DNA from 3 places in the Peribacillus sp. P4_B1 genome. Region 2 is predicted to be linked to each of the others. Evidence: riboswitches for the same ligand, from Rfam matches in the RefSeq annotation. Region 2 holds a riboswitch; each other region holds the start of a gene.
The links. A riboswitch is a leader RNA that binds a small molecule or an ion and turns the genes downstream of it on or off. The one in region 2 is predicted to bind cobalamin.
Positions count from the first base shown of each region.

Region 1: linked by a shared signal. The riboswitch ahead of AC1DVK_RS12360 (ribonucleoside-diphosphate reductase subunit alpha) and the one ahead of AC1DVK_RS09875 ((2Fe-2S) ferredoxin domain-containing protein) in region 2 are both predicted to bind cobalamin.
Region 3: linked by a shared signal. The riboswitch ahead of AC1DVK_RS07135 (ABC transporter substrate-binding protein) and the one ahead of AC1DVK_RS09875 ((2Fe-2S) ferredoxin domain-containing protein) in region 2 are both predicted to bind cobalamin.

Region 1 covers NZ_JBFUHM010000018.1:1,450-11,264, reverse strand. Annotated here, with positions in the region: gene AC1DVK_RS12380 (hypothetical protein) at 1-115, opposite strand, end outside; gene AC1DVK_RS12375 (SulP family inorganic anion transporter) at 469-1,926, shown strand; gene AC1DVK_RS12370 (hypothetical protein) at 2,012-2,158, shown strand; gene AC1DVK_RS12365 (manganese-dependent inorganic pyrophosphatase) at 2,257-3,186, opposite strand; cobalamin riboswitch at 3,480-3,661, shown strand; gene AC1DVK_RS12360 (ribonucleoside-diphosphate reductase subunit alpha) at 3,801-6,098, shown strand; gene AC1DVK_RS12355 (ribonucleotide-diphosphate reductase subunit beta) at 6,145-7,197, shown strand; gene AC1DVK_RS12350 (flavodoxin domain-containing protein) at 7,187-7,606, shown strand; gene AC1DVK_RS12345 (hypothetical protein) at 7,726-7,893, shown strand; gene AC1DVK_RS12340 (cold-shock protein) at 7,962-8,159, opposite strand; gene AC1DVK_RS12335 (hypothetical protein) at 8,358-8,849, opposite strand; gene AC1DVK_RS12330 (GNAT family N-acetyltransferase) at 8,966-9,445, shown strand; gene modB (molybdate ABC transporter permease subunit) at 9,407-9,815, opposite strand, start outside.
Region 2 covers NZ_JBFUHM010000013.1:48,434-59,069, reverse strand. Annotated here, with positions in the region: gene AC1DVK_RS09920 (chromate transporter) at 262-807, opposite strand; gene AC1DVK_RS09915 (chromate transporter) at 879-1,508, opposite strand; gene AC1DVK_RS09910 (LysR family transcriptional regulator) at 1,750-2,628, shown strand; gene AC1DVK_RS09905 (alanine/glycine:cation symporter family protein) at 3,709-5,142, shown strand; gene AC1DVK_RS09900 (YozQ family protein) at 5,358-5,579, shown strand; gene AC1DVK_RS09895 (energy-coupling factor ABC transporter ATP-binding protein) at 5,673-6,518, opposite strand; gene cbiQ (cobalt ECF transporter T component CbiQ) at 6,537-7,259, opposite strand; gene AC1DVK_RS09885 (energy-coupling factor ABC transporter substrate-binding protein) at 7,300-7,611, opposite strand; gene AC1DVK_RS09880 (energy-coupling factor ABC transporter permease) at 7,613-8,356, opposite strand; cobalamin riboswitch at 8,536-8,733, opposite strand; cobalamin riboswitch at 8,936-9,125, shown strand; gene AC1DVK_RS09875 ((2Fe-2S) ferredoxin domain-containing protein) at 9,277-9,645, shown strand; gene cobJ (precorrin-3B C(17)-methyltransferase) at 9,660-10,636, shown strand, end outside.
Region 3 covers NZ_JBFUHM010000009.1:28,574-39,209, forward strand. Annotated here, with positions in the region: gene AC1DVK_RS07100 (ABC-F family ATP-binding cassette domain-containing protein) at 1-831, opposite strand, end outside; gene AC1DVK_RS07105 (DNA topoisomerase III) at 1,093-3,285, shown strand; gene AC1DVK_RS07110 (hypothetical protein) at 3,504-3,659, opposite strand; gene AC1DVK_RS07115 (GNAT family N-acetyltransferase) at 3,964-4,440, opposite strand; gene AC1DVK_RS07120 (hypothetical protein) at 5,342-6,205, shown strand; tRNA gene AC1DVK_RS07125 (tRNA-Arg) at 6,587-6,660, opposite strand; gene AC1DVK_RS07130 (polysaccharide deacetylase family protein) at 6,849-7,751, shown strand; cobalamin riboswitch at 7,838-8,012, shown strand; gene AC1DVK_RS07135 (ABC transporter substrate-binding protein) at 8,173-9,138, shown strand; gene AC1DVK_RS07140 (FecCD family ABC transporter permease) at 9,101-10,156, shown strand; gene AC1DVK_RS07145 (heme ABC transporter ATP-binding protein) at 10,163-10,636, shown strand, end outside.

The DNA of each region.
Region 1 (9,815 bases), on a different contig from region 2:
GTTGTTCTTTCATATGATCCCATTCCAAGGCTTTTTCTGCCTGCCTTACAATCAGGTTCAGATGGTTAGGCAGTGACTCGCCCCAATGTAAATCATTTCCGCAGTCTTGAGACACACTACCAACAGAACCGGCAACTGAAACCCACCCGATTTTTCAGTGAAAGGAAAATAGGCATGTAATTCATTCTCCCCCCATTACCGTAATCGTTTACTAAAGTTTTGGGGATCCTATCGAAGGGCTTTGTAAACAAACATAGTTTACCGATCCTTCGTATAGATAAATCGAGGCATCTTCAGCCCTGGTCCCCCCACATGATAGCTCAAGCACTTTTTGCACCAATGCTTCCTTCTTTAGGCATGAATAGTCCTGGAAATATCCATATAGATAGAAAGAAGGTCACATGCTATAATTTAGTGCGTTAACAATGAAAGTAACACACATATATAAAAGAAAGAAGGAGTGTTTCTTTGAATACATCAGCATACAAACAGGAATGGTTCGGTAACGTACGGGGGGATGTTCTTTCCGGAATTGTCGTTGCCTTGGCATTGATTCCAGAGGCGATTGCCTTTTCGATCATTGCTGGTGTTGACCCAATGGTAGGTCTATATGCCTCATTCTGCATTGCCATCGCCATCTCATTTTTCGGCGGAAGGCCGGGAATGATATCGGCTGCCACTGGAGCAATGGCACTCGTAATGGTCGATCTTGTTAAAGATCACGGCTTGAACTATTTACTTGCTGCAACTATATTGACTGGTTTGCTGCAAATTTTACTAGGGGTTTTAAAAATCGGGAAATTAATGAAGTTCATCCCGAAGCCGGTCATGACTGGTTTTGTGAATTCTCTAGCCATCTTGATTTTCACGGCACAGCTTACCCATTTCGTGGGCGAATCATGGATCATGTATCTCATGACAGCCATTTCATTAGCTATCATTTATCTTTTTCCGCTGATCACGAAAGTCATACCTTCACCACTTGTCGCCATCATATTCATGACAATCGTTGCAGTTACCACGGGAGCTACGGTGCGTACGGTTGGGGATATGGGGCAATTGACTGAAGCCCTTCCGATGTTCATGCTTCCAGACATCCCTTTGACCTTCGAAACTTTGGCGATCATTTTCCCTTATTCCATAGCCCTTGCGTTTGTCGGGTTGCTTGAATCATTATTGACCGCTCAAATAGTCGATGAGATGACTGACACGGACAGTAATAAAAATAAGGAAGCCAAAGGCCAAGGAATTTCGAATATCATTGCCGGATGTTTTGGCGGAATGGCAGGATGTGCGATGATCGGCCAATCCGGTATCAACATTAAATCGGGAGGAAGGGGCCGGCTTTCCACTTTTGTAGCTGGCGCATTTCTTATGGTATTAATCGTGGTATTGAATGATGTCCTTGTTAAAATACCGATGGCTGCCCTTGTCGCAGTCATGATCATGGTTTCAATCGGGACCTTTGACTGGTCTTCCCTAAAGCGGCTCACTAAAGCTCCAAAGACGGATGCAGCAGTGATGATCGTGACGGTCCTCATTGTTCTTTATACACATGACTTATCTAAAGGGGTATTTGCTGGAGTGCTCTTGAGCATGATTTTCTTCTCGGCTAAAATTTCTAAAGTGGCTGTTGAGAAAACGGAAGACATCCATGCTAAGAAAATCATTTATCGTATCAGCGGACAAATATTTTTCGCTTCGGTTCAGGACTTTGTTTCTAAGTTCGATTTCAAGGAAAAAGCCGAAACGGTCATCATCGATTTTTCCCATTCTAAAATATGGGATGCTTCTGCAGTCGGTGCTGTTGATACGGTTGTCCTTAAATATCAGTTTCAGGGTACACCTGTCCAGGTGCAAGGCCTGGACGAGGAGAGTTCGTTATTGCTTGAAAAACTCGCCACCTCAGAAAGTAAAATATCTTGAAAAAGTATAATTCTGCTGAATAGAAACTTTTCAAACCGACAAAATAGATAACATGAAATATTTCCTTTTGAAAGGAGCGAAAAGCATGACATCCGATCAGGATTATACAGCAGCGAATCTGTCACCAGATTTATTGAATGAACTGAAAAGCTTTGAAAGCAAACTTGGCGAGGAAGCCAATAAAGAACTGATTGTCATCGCCTATGAAAAAGAAAAGGAAACCTTAAATTAAAAAAAAAGACTCAAACACCTTTAAATGGATGGTTGAGTCTTTTTTTGATGTACAGAAAAGGGGGCCCAAAGTATTGAATGGGCACCCCTTTTCCAATATTATTTACTGAATACGTCCGTTAAAACCGGAACGATTTGTTTTTTACGCGATACAACGCCCTCTAAGACGGCAATGTTATTGTTTAATGAAACGTCATATGCCTTTTCCACTGCATCAGCCGCTTTTCCAAGAGCCAAGGCCACAGAATCATTGGTCAAGATATCCGTTACGACGAATAGGAATAAATCCAATTCCTTCACAGCGATGACCGATTCAATGGCTGCTTCTATTTCAGCTTGCTTAGCAAGAACTTCGTTCGGATCTACAGCATTGACCTGAGCTATCTCAACTTTAGCCATTCCCATGGAGAATTCTTTTGCATCAAGAGTGATTAACTGGGCAATCGTCTTGTCGCTCAAGTCAGCTCCCGCCTTCAACATTTCCAAGCCATATGTTTCAGCGTTTACTCCCGCAATATCAGCCAGTTCCATAGCTGCTGCAACGTCTTGCTCTGTGCATGTCGGGGATTTGAACAATAAAGAATCGGAAATTATGGCAGATAGCATAAGTCCGGCGATCGCTTTAGGGACTTCAATGCCGTTTTCTTTATAGATTTTATTTAAAATCGTTGCCGTACAGCCAACTGGCTCCGCACGGTAATATAAAGGATCGCTTGTTTCAAAGTTAGCGATACGGTGATGGTCGATAACTTCCAACACACGGACTTGGTCAATATCTTCTGCACTTTGCTGGCGTTCGTTGTGGTCGACCAGAATCACGCCATCCGCTTCCCCTGCCACTTTTTCCACAAGGCGGGGAGCTTCGAATTTGAATTGGTCCAACGCATATTGAGTTTCACCATTCACTTCACCCAGACGAACTGGTTCAGCGTTGATACCTAGTTGCTTTTTAAGATCTGCATAAGCGATTGCTGAACAGATTGTGTCTGTATCCGGGTTTTTATGTCCAAAAACTAATACTTTTTCCAAGATTTTAACCCCTTTTTCATAAATATTTTTCCGCGAATCCCCTCATCGCAATAAGGGAGACCCACCTTTACTATACACTTTATTTTAACACAAAATCCCGTAAATTCAGTGCTCGAATTACCCATTCCCCAATAAAATCTTTCATTCTCAATCCCTCTACCTTCACTTTGTCAATAGATAAGGGTTGGTTTTTCTCAAATATATTAGTTGAATTATCATCGTATATGGCTTACGATAATATAAGCAGAAATACTAGATATTGATTACACAAACAATACTAATAACTATATATAGAATATTTTATAATCCAAGGTGCCAGTGATGGCTGAAAAGGGAATCCGGTGTAAACCCGGAACTGTCCCCGCAACTGTAAATGTGACGAAATGAGAAACCACTGTATAGCTCTCTCTATACGGGAAGGACTCAAAGTAGGATGATCATGAGTCAGGAGACCTGCCTTGATTTTTTCATGTTTCTTATTCTTCGGGGATTGAGATGATGAAACGATAGTATAATGGCTATTTTTTCATGGTTCTTTTATTCTATCGTTTGATCCGCTCAATCCATTTGGGCGGTTTTTTTATTTTAGCGGAAGTTTACAAGGAGGATTATTAATGACTCAAACATATAACTCTACCATAAGCGAAAATGACACCGAAACGAATTCAATCCAGCTTGAGATGTTATCAAAGGAATTCGAAGGCCGTCTCGATATGGAAAAGTTCAAAAAGCGTTTTATAAAATGGCTTGATCGCAAAAGTGACTCAACCGATGAACAGGCATCAAAAAAACTGATTCAGCTCGCTCTTGAAAGTGTGGATATAGATGCTCCCGATTGGACGTTCGTTGCTGCAGCAGAACTATTGAATACGATGTATAGGGATGCACAGGCAAATCGAGGTTATGAAGGCATGAGTTATGGCCCATTCTATGAACTGATCACGGAACTCTCGCAACTTTCAGAAGGCCAGCGTTATCCCATTTATAAATCAGAACTGCTAGCTTCTTATACGAAAGCGGAAATTGAGGAATTGGGTTCGGTGATCGACCCGGAAAAGGATAAATTATTTTCTTACATAGGCATTTACTTATTAAACGATCGCTACCTAGCCCGCCCAAAAAAAGACAAGGTCTACGAACTGCCTCAAGAGCGCTTCATGATCATCGCGATGGAAATCATGCGAATGGAAAAAACGGAGCATCGTCTTCAACTAATAAAAGAAGCTTACTGGGCTATGTCCAACCTTTATATGACTGTTGCGACGCCTACTCTATCCAATGCAGGTAAAACGCATGGACAGTTAAGCTCTTGTTTTATCGACGCAATTGAGGATTCCATTGACGGCATCTATCTATCTAACTACGATGCTGCAAAAGTATCAAAATTCGGCGGCGGTGTAGGTCTTTACGTTGGTAAGATTCGTTCGCTTGGTTCTGATATCCGAGGTTTCTCTGGAAACAGTTCCGGCACGACTCCCTGGATCCGGCTATTCAACCAGACAGCTGTCAGTGTCGATCAATTGGGGCAACGTAAAGGTGCCATCGCGATTTACTTGGATGCCTGGCATAAAGATATTATGAGCTTTCTTGATTTGAAGACCCAAAACGGGGATGACAGATTAAAAGCCCATGATATTTTTACAGGTGTATGTATTCCTGATTTGTTCATGGAGGCTGTACGCGACAGAAAAGAATGGTATCTTTTCGATCCGCATACCATCAAACAAACCCTTGGATTCTCACTTGAAGATCTTTATGACGAGAAGAAAGGCGAAGGAAGCTTCAGGAATCATTATGCACTTGCTGTCGAGGCCGCAGAAAACGGTACACTTCCAAACTATAGCTTTGAAAAAATCAATGCGATGGACATCATGAAAAGCATCATGATTTCTCAATTAGAAGAAGGCGTACCATATATGTTCTACCGCGATGAAGTGAACCGGAAGAATCCGAATAAACATAAAGGCATGATTTATTGTTCTAACCTTTGTACGGAGATTGCTCAAAACTTAAGCCCTTCGACGATCACGGATGAATATGAAACAGAAGATGGAGATGTCGTTGTGGTCCGTAAAAGCGGCGATTTCGTTGTCTGCAACCTATCATCCATTAACTTGCCCCGTGCGGTGAGCAGCGATGTTTTGGAGAGGTTAATTCCCATTCAGATCCGGATGCTGGATAACGTCATTGATGTCAATAATCTTCCGGTCAAGCAAGCATCCATCTCGAACAAACGTTACCGGGCAATTGGTCTAGGAACGTTTGGATGGCATCATTTACTTGCCACTCAGAATATTTATTGGGAATCGGATGAGGCTGTTCACTATGCCGATGCTTTATACGAAAAGATCGCTTACTTAACAATCAAAGCATCCAACGAGTTGGCCAAGGAAAAGGGATCATACCCATATTTCGAAGGATCCGATTGGCATACAGGGGAATATTTCGAACTTCGTGACTATACAGATCAAAAATGGATGGATTTAAAAGCAGATGTGCAGGAGCACGGTACCCGTAATGGATATTTAATGGCTATTGCCCCCAATTCATCGACTGCTAAAATCGGTAATTCAACGGATGGAATCGATCCTTTGTATGAAATTGAATTTTACGAGGAAAAGAAAAACTTCAAATTCAAGGTGACCGCACCAGGATTGACGCCAAATACGTATGAATATTATAAAAAGACCCGCTTTAATTTGGACCAACTGGAGAGCATCAGGCAAAATGCAGCCCGCCAACGCCATATTGACCAAGCAATCAGCTTTAATCTGTATGTACACAACACAATCAAAGCGAAGGTCCTATTGGATATCCATTTAACGGCGTGGGAATCCGGGTTGAAATCAACGTATTATGTTCGTTCGACTTCTTCCGAATATGACAATGCCTGCGAAAGCTGTTCTAGTTAACGACGATCAAACCCTTAGTAATCTATTCTTAAAGGAGTTTTCACGAATGACCAATCATATAAAAAAGATCCGGATGCTGGAACCAACGCATCCAACTAAAGCGACCGGTGTTTTCAAAGGAGAAGCTTCAGGCTTTCTCCTTTGGAACGATATTCAGTATGAGAAATTCTATGATACCTATACACAGCTCATCAATAACTTTTGGAAGCCTTCAAGCGTGAACATGATTCAGGATAAAAAGCAGTGGGGAGAATTGGACGAAGATATCCAGGACGCTTTTCTTGATATCCTTACGATGATTGCTGGAATGGACAGTCTACAAACGCCTACTTTAGTAGAAATCCTTCGGTATATAAAGGATCCTGCGGCAAAAGCTATCCTGGCAAACATGGCCCAGCAGGAATCCATCCATAATGAATCCTATTCCTATATCCTTGCTTCCCTGATACCGGTAGGCAAGCAAAAACAGCTTTTCGACCGCATTAAAGAACATCCGGAAGTGATTAAGCGTAATCAACCGATCGTGGATGCCTATCAAAAGTTTGTGGACGATCCAAGCCCTCAGCATTTATTCGAGGCACTGATCCATTCAACGAACCTCGAAGGGATTTATTTCTATCTGGCTTTCGCCTTCTATTATAATTTAGGACGCCAGAACCTTATGACCGGCTCGGCGACGATGATATCCTATATCCATCGCGATGAAATGGTCCATTTCGATTTCATTGGAATGCTCGTTCAAATCTTGATGTATGAATATCCAGAGTTAAATAATGAAGAAAACACGAAATTCATCTATAAAACGATTGAAAAAGCCGTCGAACTCGAAAAGGAATGGTCTGAGTATATGCTTGAAGATATCCAAACCAAAGCCGACCTCGATTTGGAAGAGTTCAATGAATACATCGAATATATCGCCAACAAACGGCTTCGCATGCTAGGCCTTGAAAACTTGTATAAAGAGTATAGTGAAAACCCGATGCCTTGGATCAAAACGTTCGATGATGAATCCATCGGCCTTACCAAAACCGATTTCTTCGAACAGAAGTCAAGGACCTACAGTCAAGTAAATGCCAGCAATGGATTCGATGAGCTATAAAGTTGCCATTGTCTATCATTCTGCCGGAGGAAATACAAAAGCTCTTGCTGAAGCCATCGCTTCCCTATTACCTGGAGCTGGACTATATCAACTGCATGAATTCGATTTAGGTACATTGCCCGATTACGATGCATTGATCGTCGGTACCTATACATGGGGAAATGGGGAGCTTCCTGCCAAATCAGCAGCCCTTTACAAAGAACTGGAACAGTTGCCTATTGCTCATCTGAAAACGGGAGTCTTCGGCACTGGTGAAACCAACTATAATCATTTTTGTGGAGCGGTCGATCATTTCCGGGACATGTTATTCGCCAAAAGCCAGTTATTGGTGACATTGAAGATAGAACAGATGTATCAAGAATCAGACTTGCCCAGACTTCAAAAGTTCGCCTCGCTATTCCAGAACTGACTAAAAGGTGATATGCGTTTTCGCATATCACCTTTTAGTATTTTTTTAAAAATTTGTCTCCCTATATCATAGCAGCGGTAAGCATGAAGTATAATGGAATAAAAAGGGGATAATATCCAATGACTGAAAATTTAACCCAGTTCCTGCCTATCCTGTTTATGCTAGTGCTTGTCGTATTCGTTATATTCATCGTTTTTTACCTGGCAGGGCATTTTAATCGTTCTAAACGGATCGAGGAAAAATTGGACAAAGCATTAAGGGAAATGGCCGAAAAAAAAGAAGAATAAACGTGGTTTCCCTTACAGGGGAAAATAAAAAGACTCCAGTATCGGAGTCTTTTTTTATATGTGTTCAATTATTTTTGAACGTTAGCTGCTTGTGGTCCACGAGCGCCTTGCTCGATTTCGAAAGAAACTTCTTGGCCTTCTTCAAGAGTTTTGAAGCCTTCGCCTTGGATAGCTGAGAAATGTACGAATACATCGTCTTGGCCTTCAACTTCGATGAAACCGAAACCTTTTTCTGCGTTAAACCATTTTACTTTACCTTGTACCATGATAGTTCCTCCTGTGTTTGGAAAAATCCATTTTATTACTATTTTTGGTTCTGGATAATGTTTCAAGAGGAATCCTATAACAGTAAATCCTTCTATCAAACTTATTCCGAACAAAAATAATTACTCATATTATATCATGGAAAATCCAAAAAAAACAAGATTATCGCAGTAATTCCACCGACAAATTATCCTAAAATTCTACATTTTCCGCTTCTTGCTTTGACGGAAACCTTCGTCCAATAAGTAGCGCTCCGCCTCTACTGGACTCTCGAAACACTCCTCAAGATTCGAGCCTGAATACACGTTCCAAAGCTGATCTTCCCTTTCAAGTGAAAGCTCTTGCTTTTCACGGCCAATCCATGTTCCTTCCAACCTAGCGAACTCGTTTTCCTCTTCTTCGATTTCAACAGGAGGTTCAGAAAGATAATCCATGCTTTTTTGAATCAATTCTTTTAATTCCGCTTCATTATAGTCACGTATATTGATAAATCCTTTACGGTCAGTATCTTTTTTTCTCATATGCCCAGCGTAAACGAATCCATTTCCATTGGGATGCAAATGCTGAACGACTATCTTTTTCTCCTGGACACTTTCTGGGTAATGGAAATTCACACGCCCCAATGAAACGTCTTTTCGCTGTAATTCCGGAAAAGTTTCAATGATGCTCAATTTTTCTTCAAATGTTAACAAATTTCTTCCTCATTTCATTAGTTCATATTGTTTGTCGATTATAACACAGACTGATAAGAAACAATAATCTCCCTCTTCCTTTATAATGTAATGAAAGGAAGTGATATGATTTGATCATGAAAATTCGGGACTTGGATTCCGATTTTGGCCAGCAGCTTTTTAAACTTCAAAAAAAATCCTATACGGTGGAAGCGGATTTGATCGGCTTTGCCGATATCCCTCCTTTATTGGAAACATATGAACAATTCATTCATTGTAATGAATCGTTCATATGCTTTTTAGAAGGTGATGCCTTAGCTGGAGCGATATCCTATACAATAGAAAATAGACTAATGCGGATTTGCAGAATGATCGTCCATCCCGCTTATTTTCGTCAGGGTATTGCGGATGCCCTTTTGAATGACCTTCAATTACAAGGCGGCTGGGAAAAGATATCCGTTTCGACCGGTAAAATGAACCTGCCTGCACGGAAGCTATATGAAAAAAACGGCTTTACCCATAAAGAAGACATAGAAGCCGCACCTAATCTTTTCATAAGCATATTTGAGAAACAGCATTCATTTTATGTACGTCACGACAAAAAGCATCATGAATGAGATGACGATGATCACAGCAACCCATAGCCAGGCCAATGTCATATTCCCGGAGTCCATGGCGACATATATCGCGGTTGGTATGGTTTGTGTCTGTCCGGGGATGTTTCCGGCAAACATTAGTGTCGCCCCGAATTCCCCCAATGCACGTGCAGAACTCAATATGGCTCCTGTGACGATGGATCTGACTGCCAATGGAAGGGATACAAAAAGGAACAATCTCCACTCGCCCGCCCCGTCAACTCTTGCTGCATTTTCGATTTCTTCATCAATACCTTCAAAGCCTGTTTTAGCGGATTGGTACATAAGCGGAAAAGCTACCACGGTGGATGCAATAACCGCCGCCCACCAAGTGAACATTAAGGGCTGATCA
Region 2 (10,636 bases):
CGAATTCTCCTGCTTGATATTTCTTTAATTTATGGAACCAACTTTTGCCCATATTGATGAACGGCGGAAAATCCACGTTCCTCCTTCATTTCCACAAAATCACGAAACTCAGGTTGTACCATCGCACCATTTTAAAAAATATGTCTGTTTGATAATGTTTCACTTGAACAAATATTTCGTTTCCATACCAATCAGTCATATTTTCAGTATGTCCAAGATTTAGAGATTACATGGAAGTGTGTTGAACGGAAAAATGAGTCGTTATGAATAGAAGACAACACCAACTAATCCAGAAAGAATAAGGACATAAGCTGGATGCCATCGTAATTTCAATAAGGCAAATAATGATAATCCAAAAACAAGTAATAAGCTTATCGTATGCCATGAAAAGTTCATAGCTATCATATGATTGGAAATGGCAAAACTTATCGCTGCAAAAAGGATTAAACTAGTGACAATGGGTCTTAGTCCATAAAACATCGATTGAATAATTGGATAATGATTCAATTTGCTGAAGAAGGTGGCTATAACGATTATGACTATAATTGCAGGAAGCAGGATTCCGAGAGCAGATGATATGGCTCCTGCTAATCCAGCAGTCGAATAGCCAACGAGAATGGCACTATTGGTGGTGATAGGACCTGGGGACATGCCGGAAATGGCGATTACATCGGTAAATTGTTGCGTCGTCATCCAACCATGCTGTGAGACTTCCGATCCTATTACGGGAATCATGGCGTATCCCCCTCCAAACGATACAAATCCGATAATAAAGAAGGTGCTAAACAACTCCCACAATTCCGTCATCCTTTATCCCACGCTTTCTTGAAAATTAGTTTAAACCGATAACAGGGAAATATCACCTACCTTTCATGGACCTATATGCCTGCACCCATGAAATATTCGAAATCATTCTCTTCTTCTTTCCTTTCTTTTCGGTCCATGTTGATTTTGTAACCTAATTTCCTCTTAATAGAGATGGTCACAACACCTGCTATCGCGCCTGCTAATATAGCTAAAACAGGGTGAATGAAAAAAAGGATTGGGATCCCCACTATTAATATACCTAATGTTGATTTGTCAACAATAGCCGTTTTTCCTATCTTGATAGCCGCATAGGCGATGATGGCAACTATGGAAGCTCTAATCGATATGAATGCGGATTCTATCTTTGGATTATCCTGAATGAAAAAATACAAAATGCCGAGGAGCAGTACAATTAAAAAGGTAGGAAGTGTAACACCGATCATAGCTGCCATTGCGCCCTTCATTCCGGCAATTCGATGGCCGATAAAGGTGGCGGAGTTAACGGCGACAGCTCCCGGTACAGACTGAGATAATGCAAAAACATCCGTAATTTCTTCGCTTTTCAGCCATTTTCTCTTCTCCACTACTTCTTTTTCGATTAAAGGGATCATCGCAAACCCGCCTCCGAATGTGACAGGTGCTATTTTAAAAAAGGTCCAAAATAATTGGAGCAGTGTTTTCCATTGTCCTTTCATCGTCATCAGTCCCTTCCTATGCTGCTCTATATAAATCTTATTATTAACATATCAAAGAAAAAGGAATGGGTAAATTGCAACAAAATCATCGGGTATAACAAAACGTTATACCCAGAAGATTTATCCGTTTTATAGAATTGAATAGAATCACCTGTTCAAGGAAAATAGCGTTGTTTTTCCATTTCACCATTTACCTATATGATGCTATCATTTTATTAAACTATTTATAGACATGGAGGTCGGCGTCTTGAAATTAGAAAATCTAAAAGTGTTTTGTTTAGTGGTGGATGAAGGAAGCATAAGCCAGGCAGCGAGGTTAAGTTTCTTATCTCAACCGGCGGTAACAAGACAGATTCACCAATTGGAAAATTTTTATAACACTTTGTTATTTGACCGTGAGGAAGGGAGGCTAAGGGTGACAGAAGCAGGAAAGTTGTTATACCCTTTTGCAAAAGCTATGGTGAATGACTTCAACCATTCAAAAGAAGTGATTCAGCAATCAGTGGGCGAGTACAATTTAAACCTCATAGTAGGTGCATCCCTGACTATCGGCGAGTATTTATTGCCAAGCTTGCTGGGGAGATTTAAAAAACAGCAGCCTGAAATAAAAGTGACATTAACGATAAAAAATACCCCTCGAGTTCTGGAGGATTTATCAAACGATGTCATTGATTTGGCCTTGGTGGAAGGACTCGTGGAAAACACCGATTTTATTGTAGAAAAATTCGCAGATGACGAATTGATATTGGTTTGTCCACCCGACCACACATGGAGAGACAGAAAAGAAATCCAGGTAGAGGAATTGGGAAATGAAAGGATGATCTGGCGTGAATCCATTTCAGGGACACGACTTATCGTAGAAAACATGTTAAGGGAGCATGGGATTTTAGAAAATATAGAAAACTACATGGAGATTGGAAGTACACAAGCGATAAAAAGTGCAGTCGAAGCTGGACTTGGAATCAGTATTCTGCCAAGATTGTCATTGGCCAGGGAATTGGATCAAGGTTTTTTGCGGGAAGTCGGTATTTCCGGTATAAATATAACAAGAGATCTATGGCTAGTCAGAAAAAACAAGCGTTTTAATAAAATAGGTGTGTCTAATTTTGTGAATTTTCTTCAATAGATAACTGAAGCATCAGTCTTTTTACGGTCGCATGCGTTCCTATTCACATGATGTGCAGCGTTTTTTAGGTTCTTGGTTAGTCAATCAGGATTAATGACGAGCCTTAGCATATCGTTTATGAATAAAGCGGAAGTGATTGGAACTGTTATCACTGCTGTTCATATCAGTCAGAAGGAGCAAACATATAAATTGGTTTTGTGAATACTATCCTATTTGCAGCTGGCTTACTTCTAATTTAAGGAATCTTGTTCTTAATCTTCGTTAAACCAGTTAAAGGGGTTCTCAGGTGGACTATTAGTGCAATAGTAAAAAAACTTCTCCAATATAAAATTTTTAGAGGTATTATTTTTAAATAAAAGCTTTTCTCATTCGAGAAGGGCATTATTTGTATTTGGATATTCAGCGTCCGCATCCTTTTAAGAAATGAATACAAAATTGGGCATTACATATTTTTCCCTATGAAAATCAAAGTTGATGTTCAAATTATACTGCAAACTAATTCCCTAATTTGATAATCATTCGTTAAATCCCTTGGCTTGACATAATCCCTACAAAGAGAATTATACCTAGATTGTTTACGATTACACTTTTTTTGAATTTCATACATTGAAGCCTCTTCTGCGATGTAGATGATAACTAAATTTCAGCACGGAATTTTTCTTATATTGGGAGTGGTTTAAGAAAAATGATATGAATCCGATGTTTGCAAAAAGCCTTGCACGTTAGCCTTGAACAGAAGGTAAGAGGCTTTTTGGTGCTATATTAAAGTTTTTTGGATGATTTGGACGAAAAAGGGATTCTGCTGACGTCTGGAATGAACTAAAATAAAGTGGGGGAAGAAAGATTAATATCATAAGGAAGAATACTGAAATATTATATTTTTCTTTTGATTCCACCAATTCATGAATGAAAAAAAATGTGAGTTAGGATATAATATAATTATTGTATTGGAGATTCATTCGGGAATTTCCTTTTTTTTATGGGCTTTATTAGTTTATCTCCCTGAAGAACAGGGAAATAAATTATAGCTGTATATGTTTTTGTAATAATAATTAAAGTGAAGTAGAGGGGATTGTTTTAATGGGGATGTTAGAAAAATTTATTAGTGAGACAAATGATGTGTTATGGTCATCCATTTTGATCATCATGTTGATTGGATTGGGCCTTTATTTTTCCGTACGTACGAAGTTTGTCCAATTCAGGATGGTTGGGGAAATGTTCAGACTTTTGGGGGAAGGAGCCACGGCGGAAAAAAAGGGTGTGACATCCTTTCAGGCATTTTGCATAAGCACGGCTTCCAGGGTAGGAACTGGTAACCTTGCAGGTGTTGCCATCGCAATCACGATGGGCGGCCCAGGAGCCGTTTTCTGGATGTGGTTAATAGCATTGATCGGGTCTGCTTCAGCTTTCATTGAAAGTACACTTGCTCAAATCTATAAGGTCAAGGATGGGGATGCATTCCGCGGAGGACCTGCGTATTATATGGAAAAAGCTTTGAACGCCCGATGGATGGGTATCACGTTCGCTGTATTGATTTCGCTTACATTTGGACTTGCTTTCAACTCGGTTCAAGCCAATACGATTTCAAGTGCATTCAATGAATCGTTTGGAATCGAAAAGTGGGTTACGGGTCTCATTCTGGCTGTCGTCACAGCTGTCATCATTTTTGGCGGTATCAAAATGATTGCAAAGGTATCTGAAGTAATCGTCCCAATTATGGCAGGAGCCTATGTGATAGTGGCGTTGATTATCATCATCATGAATATTACCGAGTTACCGGGTGTTTTTGTTCTGATTTTTGAAAGTGCATTTAATGGAATAAAAGAAGTGGCTGGCGGTGTACTGGGAGCTGCCATGATGCAGGGAATCAAGCGTGGCCTATTTTCAAATGAAGCTGGGATGGGTAGTGCACCTAATGCTGGAGCGACGGCAGATGTAAGTCATCCCGTCAAACAAGGACTCATTCAGTCACTGGGTGTTTTTGTCGATACGCTCATCATTTGCAGTTCGACTGCCTTCATCATTTTGTTCTCAGGTCTTTATACATCGAAAGAAACGGATGGAATCGTCCTTACCCAAAATGCACTTGGGACGGCATTGGGGTCTTGGGCTGGTATTTTCCTTGCCATTATCGTCCTGTTATTCGCCTTCAGTTCCATTGTCGGCAACTATTATTATGGAGAGTCGAACATCGGCTTCATCAATGAAAATAAGGCTTGGTTAAACATCTATCGTATCGCAGTAGTAGGGATGGTGATATTCGGTTCGCTTGCCTCACTGAAATTTGTTTGGGGGCTAGCTGACTTGCTGATGGCACTCATGGCCATTATCAACCTGATCGCCATAGCATTACTTGGGAAGATCGCTTTTGCTGCACTGGCGGATTATCAAAAGCAAAAGAAAAGTGGAAAAAATCCTGTTTTCCATGTGAACAATATTAAAGGTTTGAAGAATGTGGAATGTTGGGGAGACCCATCCGATGATGTGGATGTGAATGTGTATAAGGAGAGCTAAGCTCTAATAAAAGCTTACAGGTAGAGCCCTTGAGAAGGGATTTTACTTGTAAGCTTTTTTTGTATGATCAAGTGATTGAAAATAAGGAAAGTCAGGCTTTTTCCTCTTTTTTCTATCATGATTGAATATTGTTTTGTTTTTTACACAAAATACCTTTGTCTTTAGTACTGCTATCAATCGATGGTTGGACAATTTGAAAACTAGGAGTGAAAACTATGGATAGCAAGCAATCAAAAAATGAATCTTCAGAAATTGCTGGAAGAATATATGATGTCAGTGATTATAAACGGGAAGATGCTGTATCTTCGGGATTGGCTACAACCCACGAACAAGTCTCGGATACTTATGCGGAAGGCGAGATAAAAGCAGTCATTGATGATGTAAATGGAAAGGATATTGAGATTAAAAAAGAAGGATCCGAGGAAGAAGGCAAATGAAGTGATTTTATTTTTTAGGAACAAGAATTATCGACTGAAATTTTAGAAAATATTGATTTAAACCCCTAGCTTTTTAAGCTAGGGGATATCTAATTAATAAATTCTTTCTCTCTCCATTTTTCGAAGTAACTCTTCCTTCGTTCTTGGGACAAGGTCCTTTTCTGCGGGTATCCTTGATTGAAGAAGGGCTTGAAACATTTCAAAAACCCACGGCTTTTCCAGATGTGCTCTCATTAGAATGTCTTCATCAAGAAAAACGGATACAGGGTCCCCTTGGTATATGACCTTCCCATCGTTCATGACAACGACTTCATCAGCCCATTGATAGGCCAAATTAACATCATGGGTTGATAGAATTATCGTTTTGTCAGGATGGTGAATACTGTCCAGCAGAGACATGATCTGTCGGGAGAAATAAGGATCCAATCCAGCGGTAGGCTCGTCCAAGAGCCAGACATCGGGTTCCATGGCTAGTACGCCTGCAATGGCGACACGTTTTTTTTGCCCTAAGCTCAAAAAATGGGTTGGTCTGTCCTTTAATTCCGTTACTTCCGTTTGAGCCATCGCCCATTGTACTTTCTCGCGGACTACGTTTCTTTCCCATCCTAAATTCATCGGTCCAAACGAAATATCCTGTTGCACATTAGCGGAAAAAAGCTGAGAATCAGGATCTTGAAAAACGATCCCGACTTGTTTTCTTAATGATAATAATGCTTTACGGTCATATTTAATTTTCTTGCCCTTATATCTGATGGTTCCTGATGTTGGTTGTAAAAGACCGTTTAAATGGAGGAACAGAGTCGATTTGCCGGCTCCATTATTGCCTAATAATGCAATCTTTTTACCTTGTTGAACCGTTAGTGAAAGATCTTTTATAGCGAACGTTCCATCTGGGAATTGATGGGTGAGGCCCTCTATATTAAAAATATGCTCTTCCATTTTTGAATTGCCTCCAATTTACATATATCCATAAATAAAGATTAAGCTTCCTAGTATGATAATGGCGATCAGCCAATTGCGGGAGGAATAGGTGTAAGTATCATCGATAAATGATAGGTTTTCCTGATATCCTCTTGCATTCATGGCCATCGTCAATTGCGCAGAGCGCTGGAATACTCCCAAAAATAATGATGAGATTAGTAACCCGAGAGAGCGAATGCCTTGCCTTATCGAGCCATATCCAAGTCGTGAAGCTTGTGATAGGTGAATGGCCAAAGCTGTATCTAAAAAAATAAAGATGAAGCGATAGGTCAATTCTATTAAATCGATCAATAAAGACGGCAATTTAAGTTTCCGCAGCACTGATAGAATGACGGTAATGGGTGTTGTTAAGGTTAAGAAATATAAACAGCTTATACTGGCAAATACGACAGTGATCAAATTGATCACTGTACCAATGCTGTCATCGCTGATGAATATTTGCCAGTTTCCGGCTTTCCAAGACCACCATATATTGGATATTGGAGTGGGTTTGCTTGTAAAAGAAAAAAGGATTGTAATTGTACCTGATAATATAAAGAACCCCGGTAGTAAGAGTAATTTCAGATAATAAGAAAGTGGGATTCTTGCCGCAAAAATGATTAAAGCACTCATCACCGTAAAAGTGATGAGCGAAACGGCCATATCCCTTACAGTTAAGGAAAAAAGCAAAAGGGAGAGTGCAAAAATCATTTTTTCCAACGGATGTTCATCCTTTAGCCCATTGAAATAGGCATATTTATCAATGAGTAACATGCTTGGATTCTTCGGGCATGGCTTGTTTGGCTTGCTTATTCCTTTGTCTCATTACGCCAATGAAATATCCAATGAAACCAGCTCCGATTGCAGCTTGCAGCGCAAATAATAAGCTTTCTGTTTCTGCACCTGGTGGCTCCCAAATACTGTTGAACCATGGCTTATATTCCGGATGGATATTTGTGATGGCTTCTTCAGCTTCGCCGTCGGCACCGCCAAATTCCGTTCCTTGTTGGGTGATTAACGGTATGGTAGCAAGAATGACAACCAGGAAAAGCAGCAGTAAACTTTTTTTCATATTAACGGGCCTCCTTAGATAAAACTCGCAGCAATTTCAATTCGCCTAGATTGTATTTTTTTAAGAAATTCATCACAACGACTGTCAATAATCCCTCGCTGATTGCCAAGGGAATTTGGGTCAGGGCAAAAATCCCTGCAAACTTAGTGAATGAGGCCATGAATCCCCCTACCTCGGATGGAAAAGCAAGAGCAAGTTGAACGGAAGTTACCACATAGGTTCCTAAATCTCCAAAAGCAGCTGCCAAGAAAACGGCAAGAGAAAAAGACCACCCCAATTTAGTTGCGCCCTTGAAGACAAAGTAAGAAATGAACGGTCCGCATACTGCCATGGAAAATGCATTGGCCCCTAATGTCGTCAACCCTCCGTGAGCCAGTAATACAGCTTGAAATAACAGTACGATGGAACCCACGACACTCATGGCCAATGGTCCGAATAATATGGAACCCAAACCAACTCCTGTAGGGTGTGAAGAACTTCCCGTAACGGAAGGAATCTTCAGGGCCGATAATATGAATACAAATGCTCCCGATAGGCCGAGTATCATTTTTGTTTCTGGGTTTTCCTTTACTTTGGACCTAATCGACCGGTAACCCAAGATTAAAAATGGAAGGATAATGGCCCACCAGAATATGGCCCATTCAATCGGTAAAAATCCCTCCATAATATGCATGGCCATAGCACGTTTTGGTACAAGAAGCAATAAAATGACAAAATAAAGAATTTTCCAATTGTCTTTTTTCATTCTTTCTCCTTTCAACACTTTTAATTTTTTCTAATCAAGGCTTTTAGAAGAAAAGCGGCGCCCAACATAAAAAGCACTTCTCTAAAAAAGAAAGAAGTGCGTAATGAACAGGAATTCCATAGCATAAACCAACCACGGGCTATTCTGCCTGATCCGCACACCCATCCTCGTAGGCTGAAACAGTTTCACGCTTCATGGCAGGTCTCCTGGCTTTGGTTCATCATCCCATTACATCCTTCCCATCTCATTTGACAGTGGATTAACCTTAAGGCAATAGGACTTCCCTTTACAGTGGCGGGACCGCTCCGGATTTTCACCGGCTTCCCTTTTAAGCTGAATTTCCGAGAAAATTCAACACCATAAAACTTATGTAATTATTTTGAAAAATCTCGTATAGTTTATCATAAAGAAATAATTCCAGCTACACTCTCTTTTTTTTTTTTAGGCTAATAACGCAGAGAAGCGAGGCATGGAGCTGGATTTACCCTATTAAACTTTTCTAAACAGTCGGAATAAACTTTGAATTTTGCTAAAGTTGTTATATGATAGATAAAGTTAGCTAGAAATGTATAATAAAACCAAATATTTCATTTTAAAAGTGCTCTTGTGTGAATTATCAAGGGATAATAGGGAAATCGGTGAAAATCCGATGCAGCCCCCGCTACTGTAAACGCTGATGAAATTGTCGATGACCACTGGCTTAATGCCGGGAAGGGACAAAGTAAAATGAAGCGTAAGCCAGGAAACCTGCTTTTGAAATTGTATGATACTTTTCGGAGGGAAAGGTAGAAGGACTATGACGATTTTGGGAGATTCAGCATATTTGCCGAAGGCTCCTCATTCATATAGTTTTTTTAAAACCTTAACTCTTATGTTAAGGTTTTTTATTTTGCCTTTTCCCTGAACTCAGGAGGAAGAAGATGACTACTTGGAACTTGCAGGGTACTAATACGCATCTGTTGATTTGCAATGGAAGCAGTTGCATGAAAAAAGGCGGGGAAGAAGTAACCCAAGCGATTCGCGATGAAATTACTTCAAAGGGACTGGATATGAAAGTTCATACAACCAGGACACGCTGTAACGGAAGATGTAAGGACGCCTGCGTTGTAATTGAGTATCCCCAAGGGAGATGGTATCGGGTGGATACCCCAGATTACGGTCGGAAGATTGTAAGTAATATCGATGATGGGGAGTTTGTGCCACAGATGATCTACCAATTCAGTGATGGGGAAATGATCCCTAATCCAGATTTTCCTGCTCATACGGGTATTTCAAAGAACAAATCGTAAAAGGAGATGTCTTAATGAGTACTAACGGTAAATTATTCGTCGTGGGCTTTGGGCCAGGGAATTTTGAACACATTACCAAACGTGCTGTCGAAGCCCTTCAAGAAAGTGACTACATCATTGGTTATAAGACTTATGTTGAACTCATTCAGGGACTGCTTACAGATCAAACGATTATTAGTACGGGAATGACTGAAGAAGTATCACGTGCTCAGGAAGCAGTGAAACAAGCGGAGCTGGGAAAGAAAGTGGCTGTAATTTCTAGTGGTGATGCCGGAGTGTACGGGATGGCAGGGCTGGTTTATGAAGTATTGATTGAAAAAGGGTGGAAAGAAGATACTGGAGTGGGCATTGAAGTCATCCCTGGTATTTCTGCAATCAACTCTTGTGCGTCTTTACTTGGGGCACCTGTCATGCACGATTCGTGTACCATCAGCCTCAGTGATCATTTAACGCCTTGGGAACTTATCGCTAAAAGGGTGGAAGCTGCTGCAATGGCTGACTTTGTCATTGCCCTTTATAACCCGCGTAGCGGAAGGCGGACTAGGCAAATTGTAGAAACACAAAAAATTCTCCTTCGCTACCGTTCACCGGATACACCTGTCGGGTTGGTGAAAAGTGCTTATCGCGATCGGCAGGATATTGTCATAACCAATTTGAAAGATATGTTGAATCACGATATTGGAATGTTGACCACCGTCATTATTGGTAATTCATCTACCTTTTTATATGATGACAAAATCATCACACCAAGAGGTTATCAGAGGAAATATACATTGAATTCGGAAAAGCAAACATTGAAGCCGCATCAGCGTCTGCAAAAAGAAGCAGAACCGTGGGCATTAGATCAAGAAGCCGATTCCATGCAAGAAGCCTACGCTGAGCCTGATGGAGGGGTTGGACTACTTACAAAAGCACCAGAAAAGAAGGCGACTTCTTTTGAAATGGCGATGGAAGCCCTGTCTATAGTTAAGGGCCAAACCGTTCAGCAACC
Region 3 (10,636 bases), on a different contig from region 2:
TGCAATGAAATCTTCTTGCTTTTTAATGAATTCACGCTGTTTTTCATAGGCATTGATGTGCTGATTTTTATTCAATTCGGCAAGCTCAAGGAATTTTTCATAAGTTGCCGTGTAACGGGTCAGTTTTGAAAATTCAAGATGGAAAATGACGTCGACGACGCCGTTCATGAACTCGGTATCATGCGAAATCAATAAGAAAGCATTAGGATATTCCTTTAGGTAGCTGCTCAGCCAGCGGATATGCTCTACATCCAAGTAGTTCGTCGGCTCATCAAGGAGCAATACTTCAGGCTGTTCCAAAAGTAACTTGGCTAGTAAAACTTTTGTCCGTTGTCCACCGCTTAGGGCAGAAACGTCACGGTCCAATCCGATTGCATCCAACCCTAAGCCGCGTGCCGCTTCTTCAATTTTAATATCCAGATTGTAAAAACCACCGGCTTCAAGCTTGTCCTGGATTTCACCCATTTGTTCCAAGAGTTCTTCAAGTTCTTCTGGAGTGGCTGTCCCCATTTTCTCTGTTACTTCATTCAATGCTTTTTCCTGCTCGAATAAAGGTAAGTATGCATCCCTTAAGACGTCGCGAATCGATTTACCTTTAGAAAGTATCGTATGCTGATCTAGATATCCATATTCGACACCAGGTGTCCATTCCACCCGGCCATCATCATGGATAAGCTGTCCTGTAATGATATTCATCATTGTTGACTTTCCGACACCATTTGCCCCGACCAGACCAACATGTTCGCCGGCCATCAGGCGGAAGGAAACATCCTTGAATAAGGTGCGGTCGCCAAAGCTGTGTGCTAATTTATCTATAGAAAGTAAGCTCATTTATATTGAACCTCCCAATTAATTTGAAAAAATCCCTACGTTTCATCATACTAAAATCTGCACGGGATTGCTATCTAATCTATTAATTTACATATATGCCCTTTGGTGACAATCGAGCCCTTGGCAGGAAAAAGCGTAATGATGAATATAGGGTCGACACCTGTTGGACCTGTTTTTGGATGCCATGCCTATGCATTATCGCCCTGTTATAAATTATGTGAGATAATAGAGAAATCAGTTTAAAAGGGAAGGATGTTTACTATGAGTAAAACAGTCGTACTGGCCGAGAAGCCTTCGGTCGGAAGAGATATAGCAAAAGTGCTGAATTGCGGGAGAAAGGGTAATGGTTTTTTTGAAGGCGATCAGTATATCGTCACATGGGCTCTAGGTCATTTGGTGACACATGCAGATCCGGAAACGTATGATGAAAAATATAAAACTTGGCGCCTTGAGGACCTGCCCATGTTGCCGAATTCTTTGAAATTGGTCGTGATCAAGCAATCAGGCAAGCAATTTCAATCGGTTAAAACACAGCTGAACCGCAATGATGTCAAGGATATCATCATTGCAACAGATGCAGGCCGTGAAGGGGAACTTGTTGCACGCTGGATTCTCGAAAAAGCGAATGTGAAGAAGCCGATCAAGCGGCTTTGGATTTCCTCTGTAACGGATAAAGCGATCAAAGATGGATTTAAAAAGCTGAAGGATGGCAAGGAGTATGAAAATCTATTTGCCTCTGCTGTGGCCAGAGCGGAAGCGGACTGGATCGTTGGGATGAACGCGACACGCGCCCTTACAACCAAGCACAATGCCCAGTTATCCTGCGGTCGGGTCCAAACGCCGACACTTGCGATGATTGCAAAAAAGGAAGAAGAAATAAAACAATTCCAGCCTAAGAAATATTATGGCGTTTCGGCAAATGCAGAATCCGATTTGCGCCTAATCTGGCAAGATGCCCAATCAAAAGATATACGCACATTCGATAAAGCCAAGGCAGAAAAGGTTCTAGCAGCCGTGAAGGGGAAAAAGGCAGAAGTGGTGGAAGTGAACAAAGCCCATAAGAAAAGTTTTGCCCCTTCTTTATATGATTTAACGGAACTTCAACGGGACGCCAATAAGAAATTCGGCTATTCGGCGAAAGAGACATTATCGATCATGCAGCGCTTATATGAAAGCCATAAAGTCTTGACGTACCCAAGGACGGATTCACGCTTTTTATCAACGGATTTAGTTGATACGCTAAAAGAAAGATTACAGGCCGTCAGCATTAAACCATATGCCCAGTATGCATCGAGGATCCTGCGCAGTCCGATTAAGGCCAATAAATCGTTCGTGGATGATAGTAAGGTATCGGATCATCATGCAATCATCCCCACTGAGCAAACGCCGCTACCGGGAAAACTGAGCGACAAAGAATCGAAAATCTATGATCTGGTCGTTAAAAGGTTCCTTGCCGTATTGATGCCGCCTTTTGAATATGAGCAAACGACCATAACCGCGAAAATGGGGCAGGAGACGTTCATGGCAAAAGGGAAGGTCGTCCTGAAATCAGGCTGGAAGGAAGTCTATGATCATCAATTTGATGAGGAAGAATCTAAAGATGGCCTTGCCGAGCAACTGCTTCCGAACGTTCAAAAAGGTGACAGTTTAACCATTTCGACTGTGAAACAAACAGAGGGTGAAACGAAACCGCCGGAACCATTCAATGAAGGCTCACTTCTTTCGGCAATGGAAAATCCTGCTCGTTTCATGACAGGGGAAAGCAAAGAACTCATCAAGACTCTGGGTGAAACTGGCGGAATTGGGACTGTTGCAACGCGAGCTGACGTTATTGAAAAACTGTTCAATAGCTTCCTGATCGAAAAGAGAGGGAAGGGCCTTCATGTTACTTCGAAAGGAAAACAACTCCTTCAATTGGCACCTGAAGACTTACGATCTCCAGCACTGACAGCTCAATGGGAGCAAAAGTTAACAGCAATTGCAAAAGGAAAGCTAGCAAAACAGGCTTTCATCGGCGATATGCGCGCCTACGCTAAAAATATCGTTCATGAAATCAAAAATAGTGACCAAAAATTCAAGCATGATAACGTGTCAGGAACGAAATGTCCTGATTGCGGCAAGCTGATGCTTGAAGTGAATAGTAAAAAGGGGAAAATGCTTGTCTGTCAAGATCGTGAATGTGGCCACAAAAAAGGTGTTTCACGTGTAACAAATGCCAGATGTCCACAATGTCACAAAAAGATGGAAATGCGCGGTCAAGGAGAAGCACAGACATTCACATGTAAATGCGGTTTTCACGAAAAGCTTTCTTCTTACAATAAACGAAGAGGGCAAAATAAAAATCAAAAAGTATCAAAAAATGAAGTCTCCAATTATATGAAAAAGCAAAATAAAGAAGAGCCGATCAATACTGCTTTAGCGGATGCTTTGGCCAAACTGAAATTCGATAAATAAAAGAAATAGGTCCTTCACTATTAGTTTTTATAGTGAGGGCTCTTTTTGTGGGATTATTTGCATGGGCAGAGTGGGCATAATCCTTGCAGTTTTCTGCTTCCGCAGGGCTATCTTTCCAGACAATATGAAGTGGCGAAATTCATAAAAAAAGACAGTGGAAAGGGATGGAGCATTCGCTCCATCCCTTTCCATATATCGCGGCTACGACTAAATTTCATTCAGTACGGTCCCGTGCAATTCATATTCAAGTGTTTTGTCAGTTTTTTTTTGTGTTTATCCGAATCCACTAGTGTAAGCGTACAGAATGGCTGCTGATCACCCGGACTGAAAATTGCTTCATCATTCTCTGGATTCCATAGGCTGTAAATACTCATGATCAGTATCCTCCTTTGGGTGAGAAGACTAGTAATTCCCTTTTTGATTATCATCTAACTCTTCAATTGACTCTAACGCTGATCACCGGGACTAAACACCGCTGCGTCATTCTCTTTGTTCCATTGGCTTCTGATTGTACTCATCGTGCACATCATCTCCTTTGGTGAGAATGTCTTACAGTATTTGTATACCCGGCTGGGACAGGTTCAAACATTTCTTTTAAAAAAAGTGTAATTATATACCAGTAATGTATATCCATTATTTTTCTGCAGATATTTATCGAAATAAAAAAATGAATATGAATTAAATGGTTAAATTCATAATATATTGTTCGCCGATATTTCCAAACTTTCTCAAACCCGTATCATGAAATCCAGCCCTAACATACAGCTTTTGTGCGGGGATGTTCTTATGATTGACAGCTAATACAATTTCATCGCAATTAGGAAATTCTGATTTAACAAACTCGGCAAGTAGGAACATCCCTTGTTTTGCATAGCCTTTTCCCTGCTGCTCACGATCAACTGATAATGCGGTCAGCAATATGGCATTGGGGTTAGTCGAATATTCTTTTACGCGATCTGTTGAATGCAGTAAAAAGAAACCCACAGGTTCATCATCACTTAAAATGACAATACGATGCTGCCCTTTTGTAACGTCTGTAAACTTGTTTGGCAAGGCAGTAAATAGACCTTGTTCTTCAGGCAGTTCAAACTGATTTAGTTTTTCGGAATATTCATCTGAAAAATGCTTTAACTCAACGGAATTTACCTTTTCCATAAAATGCTCCCCCCTAACCCTTCTTCTATATATTACATTACGAAGCCGGCTATCTTCTTAATTTAAATAATTAGTGCCATTTAAAATTAAAGTTCACCGAATGTTCAAGAATGGTAATATTTTAGATTTTTAATTATTATTTACCATCCAATTTTAAAGATTTATCCGATACATATCATGATAACTACAATTTGCAGTCAAAAAAGGGAGGCAAAGCAGAAAGTGGAATTTTTTTAATAGATGCGACTATGACTTCACATCTTTAAAAATTCCCCTGACAAAATGTAGCTTTTATCTTTTTGCATCAAAATCCTCGCACATAGAAAATTTGATCATCATAACAAGGATATAGAAAAGGAGTCTGAAAAGTGTTCGGCTGCGGTTTATGCTTATAGTTAATTACCGTAATTTGTAAATGTGTTTTCTCAACCGTGGTGTATATTTTCCAACTAGTAGTCGGGTCAGAGGGAGGTACCGACGTCCACCCCATATACCCTTCGGATATTTCTTCGTACCTTTCCTATGGATCAGTATTTGAGAGGTTAAATCCTGCCCGGGTAGGGTCCTGACTCTAATCCTTAATCTAATCTCTAATTCACTCATTCTATTGTGGTAGTGAGTCGCACCCTACATTGTACGTGTTAAGTGTAATGGCAAGTGCTGTGGTGTTAACGTCAATAGGGGTAGCAGGTACTCTAACTTATGAGTTTCACGAGTTTTTCTTCAATGATGAGTGTAATTTGCCTGACAGTCAACTTAATCAATTAATATAATTTTTGTCGTAAATACACATTTTAGGTAATTATTTCATAATTAGTAGGAAAATATGTACAATTACTAGTTATATTAGTATATGTTTGCTAGTATATAAATATTTTACTAAAGAAGGGAAATTTTTCAAATGAATTTAAGATTTTGCAAAAAAGTATTTACAGGCGTTTTGGGATTTGGGATTATTGTTTCAGGTACGGGATTTAATAAAGCTGAAGCTTCTGATCCAGAAAAATCAGAATACTCATTGGAGCAGGCAACTGATTTATACTCTAAAAAATTAAATGAAAATAGCGATTCCGATGATTTAGTTGCTGTATTAAAAAGTATTGAAGAATCTAATCAAGTAGAAAGTCTTTCAAACAACGATAAACTAGATCTTTTAAATACAATTGTAGAGTCTGTACCTGAAGAGGTGGCACAGCAATACCAGAAAGAGAAATGGAACGAGATTAAAGAAGCTTTATCAGACGAATCAAATGTTAATGTTAATTCTGAAGGACCTACAACAATAGAATTAAGCGATGGTTCATCTGTTGACCTTAGTTCAACAGATGAAGTTGATAACAGTAATTCAAGAAGCATACAGGCTCTGGCAATCACCTCTACGGAGATGGGGAAATGGATTCATGGACCTAAAGATTATGGAGATAGATTGTATACTGCTTGGGTTAAATTAAAAAGTTTAGGGGTCACTGTTGCTACCTTAAAATTAGGTAATCATTATTCTGTTGGTGATTATGGGCTGAAAATGAGATATTGTTCTGTAGCAGGAACAAAAGGTACTACTTGGTCAAATGTAGATGCTTCATGTGATGTTACTGATTCAAAAGCTGAAAAAGTAGGTTATGATATGAATGCTGTAGGAAATTATAAATTGAGTGGTAGCGTTTCTAATGGCTATGTAAGTCTTACTAGTTCTCTCAAACTTACTCAATTAACTAAAAGTAGTAAAAGTGCTCGTGTTTATTCAAAATACACATATAGAGATTAAAACTTTTAATGGGGTTGAATTAAAAAATGAATGTATCGCCTTCTTTTTTTATATTTGGTTTAATAAAGATGATTTTAATGATTGGAGCTATACCAGCTATCATATACGCTTTATATTTATTAAGAAAAATTTCAAAAAAATAAAGTGAAAAAGGAAGAGGGACTTTTGTAGTCCCTCTTCCTTTTTTTGTGTCTTTGTTTCTTCATGAAAAAAAGCACCTCCAGACATAGAAAAATAATAGTGAAATGGAATATCACTGTTTCCTACGTACAGAAATGCTTTTATCCTACATGCAATTTACGGCTTTTAACGGTCATAACAACAGAAAAAACCCTGCTACAACACGGAGAAACCGCATTATAACAGGGTTTATAAAATTAGCGTCCCAGATAGGAATCGAACCTACGACCTACAGCTTAGGAGGCTGTCGCTCTATCCTGCTGAGCTACTGGGACATATAAAAAAGTCGACGACTTATTTATTATATTTCTTATAGGCAAACTTTTCAAGTTAATAGCAATAATAATTATGAAAAAAAACATCTAGACGCTTAGGGGGCACTCAGCTCTCCTGTTTCCTTACTCTTCATTAAATGGAATACTTTATTATTTCCTGGTTTTCTGGTACTATTATGCTAGAAAAAATTAGGAGAATGATAGTGGGGAATTATAGAGTTTTATGGATGGTGACGCTGCTGGGGATTTTAATTTTACCGGCATGCTCACAAGGGATTTTAGAGGGTATAGGCACAAAGACGGCTGCGCCTATCACGGAAGATAACATTGAAGTGGCTGCAGCAGCGGAGAATGACACTGGGCAGGATTCGGAGGACGAATTATATACTGAACGAATCGATACGAGAGACTGGATAACGGCCAAGTCCGCGGTACAGCTTCCAATATTGATGTATCATAGCATTTCTGAAGGCAATGGCCTTCGGGTACCAAAAGAGGAATTCCGATTACAAATGACGTGGCTTCGGGAAAATGGTTACTACACATTATCCCCTGAAGAAGCATTTCTCGTTTTAACCGAAAATCGGATGCCGAGTGAAAAGTGTGTCTGGCTTACTTTTGATGATGGCTATACAGATAACTACACGGACGCTTTCCATATACTAAAAGAATATGATATGAAAGCGACTGTCTTCATGATCGGGAAGTCCATCGATAAAGGTCATCACCTGACTGAAAATCAAATGATGGAGATGAGGGGGAAGGGGATTTCGATCGAAAGCCATACTATCAACCATTTGGAGCTGAACCGAATGACGGCAGAGCAGCAAGAAGCGGAAATGGTCCAGTCAAAGGATCTGTTTGATCGTATCCTGCAACAGGACACGACAGTGCTTTCCTATCCAGTTGGTCGTTATAATGAAGAGAGTCTCAGGCTTTCAGAAGAAGCTGGATACAAGATGGCAGTCACTACTGAACCTGGAGGAGCTTCAAGGGACCAAGGGATGTATGCCTTGCATCGAGTTCGGATTTCACCTGGATTATCAGTCGATGGGTTCGCGTCGCTGATAGAAAATGCTTCAAATCATTGAAAATGGACGGTGCATTTCAAACTTGTTCAGAAAAATCATATAATAATCGATTCTTACATGGTGTATAATGAAGGCAGTGAAAATTGTATACATATGAACGATTTGGTGTCTTAATGACTTAAAAGGGAAGTTGGTGAAATGCCAGCGCGGTCCCGCCACTGTATTTGGGAGCTGACGGCTGTGTACCACTGTATGGGATATGGGAAGGTGCCGTTGACGATGACCATGAGCCAGGAGACCTGCCAAGATTCGTACACCTGTAACCTACGCGGATGGGAAGGTGTGTGGCAGACCCTAAGAGTCCGTAATGATATTGTTGCCATACAAGCATCTTCCGTTTAACGGGAGGTGCTTTTTGTTTTGGGTGCCTTCCGAGATTATTAGGTGAAGAAATTAAATGAAAAGATTGTGGGGAATGAAAATGAAGAAGATTTTTGGTTTGATATTGTTGATGTTACTGACTGCAGGCATGATGGTTGGCTGCAGTGACGCTACTGATGAAGGAAAAGAAAAGCAGCAAACGAATCATGCTCAACACGACGCTTTCCCGATTACGATTAAAGATGCAACGGGCGAAAAAGTAACGATAGAACAAAAACCGAAGAAAATCGTTACGTTGATACCAAGTAATACAGAAGTGGTATTTGCACTTGGTTTAGGTAAAAAGGTCGTTGGTGTTTCCGACAATGATAATTACCCGGAAGAAACGAAAAAAATTAAAAAAGTTGGCGGAATGGAAATGAACACGGAGCTGATTGTCTCCATGAAGCCTGACCTTGTTCTTGCCCATGCATCAAGTGCCCATAATTCAAATGAGGGATTAAAGCAGCTTAAGGATGCTGGAATAGATGTCCTTGTAGTCAATGATGCACAAAGCTTTGACCAAGTCTATGAATCTATTGAAATGATTGGAAAGGCAACGGGGGAAAATGATAAGGCAAGCGAAATCGTTGCGGATATGAAAACGAAGCTCAAGGATATTCAGGAAAAAGTCAAATCCGTTAAGGAAGCGGATAGGAAGACCGTTTTAATTGAGGTTTCGCCATCACCGGATATATATACACCTGGAAAAAATACCTTCATGGATGAAATGCTTCATATTATTTCAGCGGATAACGCTGCTGCTGAATTGGACGGCTGGGCAAAAATTGATGAAGAGTCGATGATTGCTGCAAATCCGGATGTCATCATTACAACGTATGGTAATTATACAAAAGATCCAGTAAGTGAAGTGACAGGCCGAAAAGGATGGCAAGACGTAAATGCCGTTAAGAATGGCCAAGTCTTTGATGTCCCTTCTGACTTGGTGACCCGTTCCGGTCCACGCTTAATAGAAGGAGTAGAGGAACTTGCAAAAGCAGTCTATCCGAACCAATTTGACAACTAAATGGGCGTTTGCTTATTTGATTGCGTTGTTAATTTTGTTATTCGCAATGACGATAGGCATTTCCTTTGGTTCGGTGCCAGTTCCGATTTCCGTACTTATACAAATAATCGGCAAGGAGATTTTTCACTTGCCGATTTCTGCCGATCCGGATGTGATGCTTACGAATATCGTGATGAACATCCGCTTGCCGCGTGTGCTGCTCGCTGGTTTGGTTGGGGCATCACTTGCGATTGCCGGGGCAGCCTTTCAGGGACTGCTCCGGAACCCGCTCGCTGATCCTTACACATTAGGTATTTCTTCAGGAGCATCGGTCGGCGCCGTATTGACAATATTCTTGAATATATCACTGCCATTCATCGGTTTATATACTCTTCCGGCATTGAGCATCTTATGTTCAGTGCTCACGATGCTCTGCGTACTGACTTTTGCAAAAAAAATGGATCGGTCGATGAAAGTGGAAACGATCATCTTAACGGGAATCATTTTCAGCTCGTTTTTAAGTGCCTTCATTTCATTGATGATTGCGCTGACGGGTGAAGAATTAAGACAAATCATCGGCTGGCTGATGGGAAGCGTCTCAATGCGCGGATGGAATTATATCGTAATCATTTTGCCGTTTTTTATCATTGGTTCGTTGACCTTGATCATGAATGCAAGCGAATTGAATGCGATGACTTTCGGGGAAGACCGGGCAAAACACTTAGGTGTAAACGTGAAGCGGCGGAAAATGTGGATCTTGATAGCCGGTTCGACATTGACAGGGGCAGCCGTTGCCGTTTCAGGGGCGATTGGTTTTGTAGGATTGGTCATTCCTCATTTTGTCCGGAAGATTTGGGGACCTGACCATAAACATTTGCTTCCGTTGTCATTGTTGATAGGAAGCGGATTCTTAATATTGGCGGATTTTGTAGCACGAACGATCATTGCCCCCGCGGAACTGCCGATCGGGGTGATCACCTCACTTATCGGGGCACCGGCATTTGCGCTGATTTTATTAAAGAGACGGAGAGAAGGGTAAATACGGATGCTTGAAGTAAAAGGGTTAACAGGTGGATATGACAACAAAACTGTTTTGGACTCTATCTCTTTTGATGTACATAAAGGGGAATTATTCGGGATCCTTGGTCCTAATGGCAGCGGAAAAACGACGCTTTTAAGCATGCTTAGCGGGGTGCTTGATTATAAGGACGGAAGCGTACGGATAAGAGGCAGGGATTTGAAGGAATATTCATCAAAACAACTTGCACAGGTCATTGCCGTGCTCCCTCAACATTCCTCATTAGCTTTCTCCTATACAGTAAAAGAGACGGTCTCACTTGGGAGGTATGCCCATCAAACGGGCTGGTTCCATAGTTGGTCCGCAGAAGATGAAATGATCGTCCAACGGGTTATGGAACAAACGGGAGTAGCGGATTTTCAGGATCTTCATTTTGAACGATTGTCAGGTGGGGAAAGACAACGGGTCTTGCTGGCACAGGCACTTGCCCAGGAACCGGAA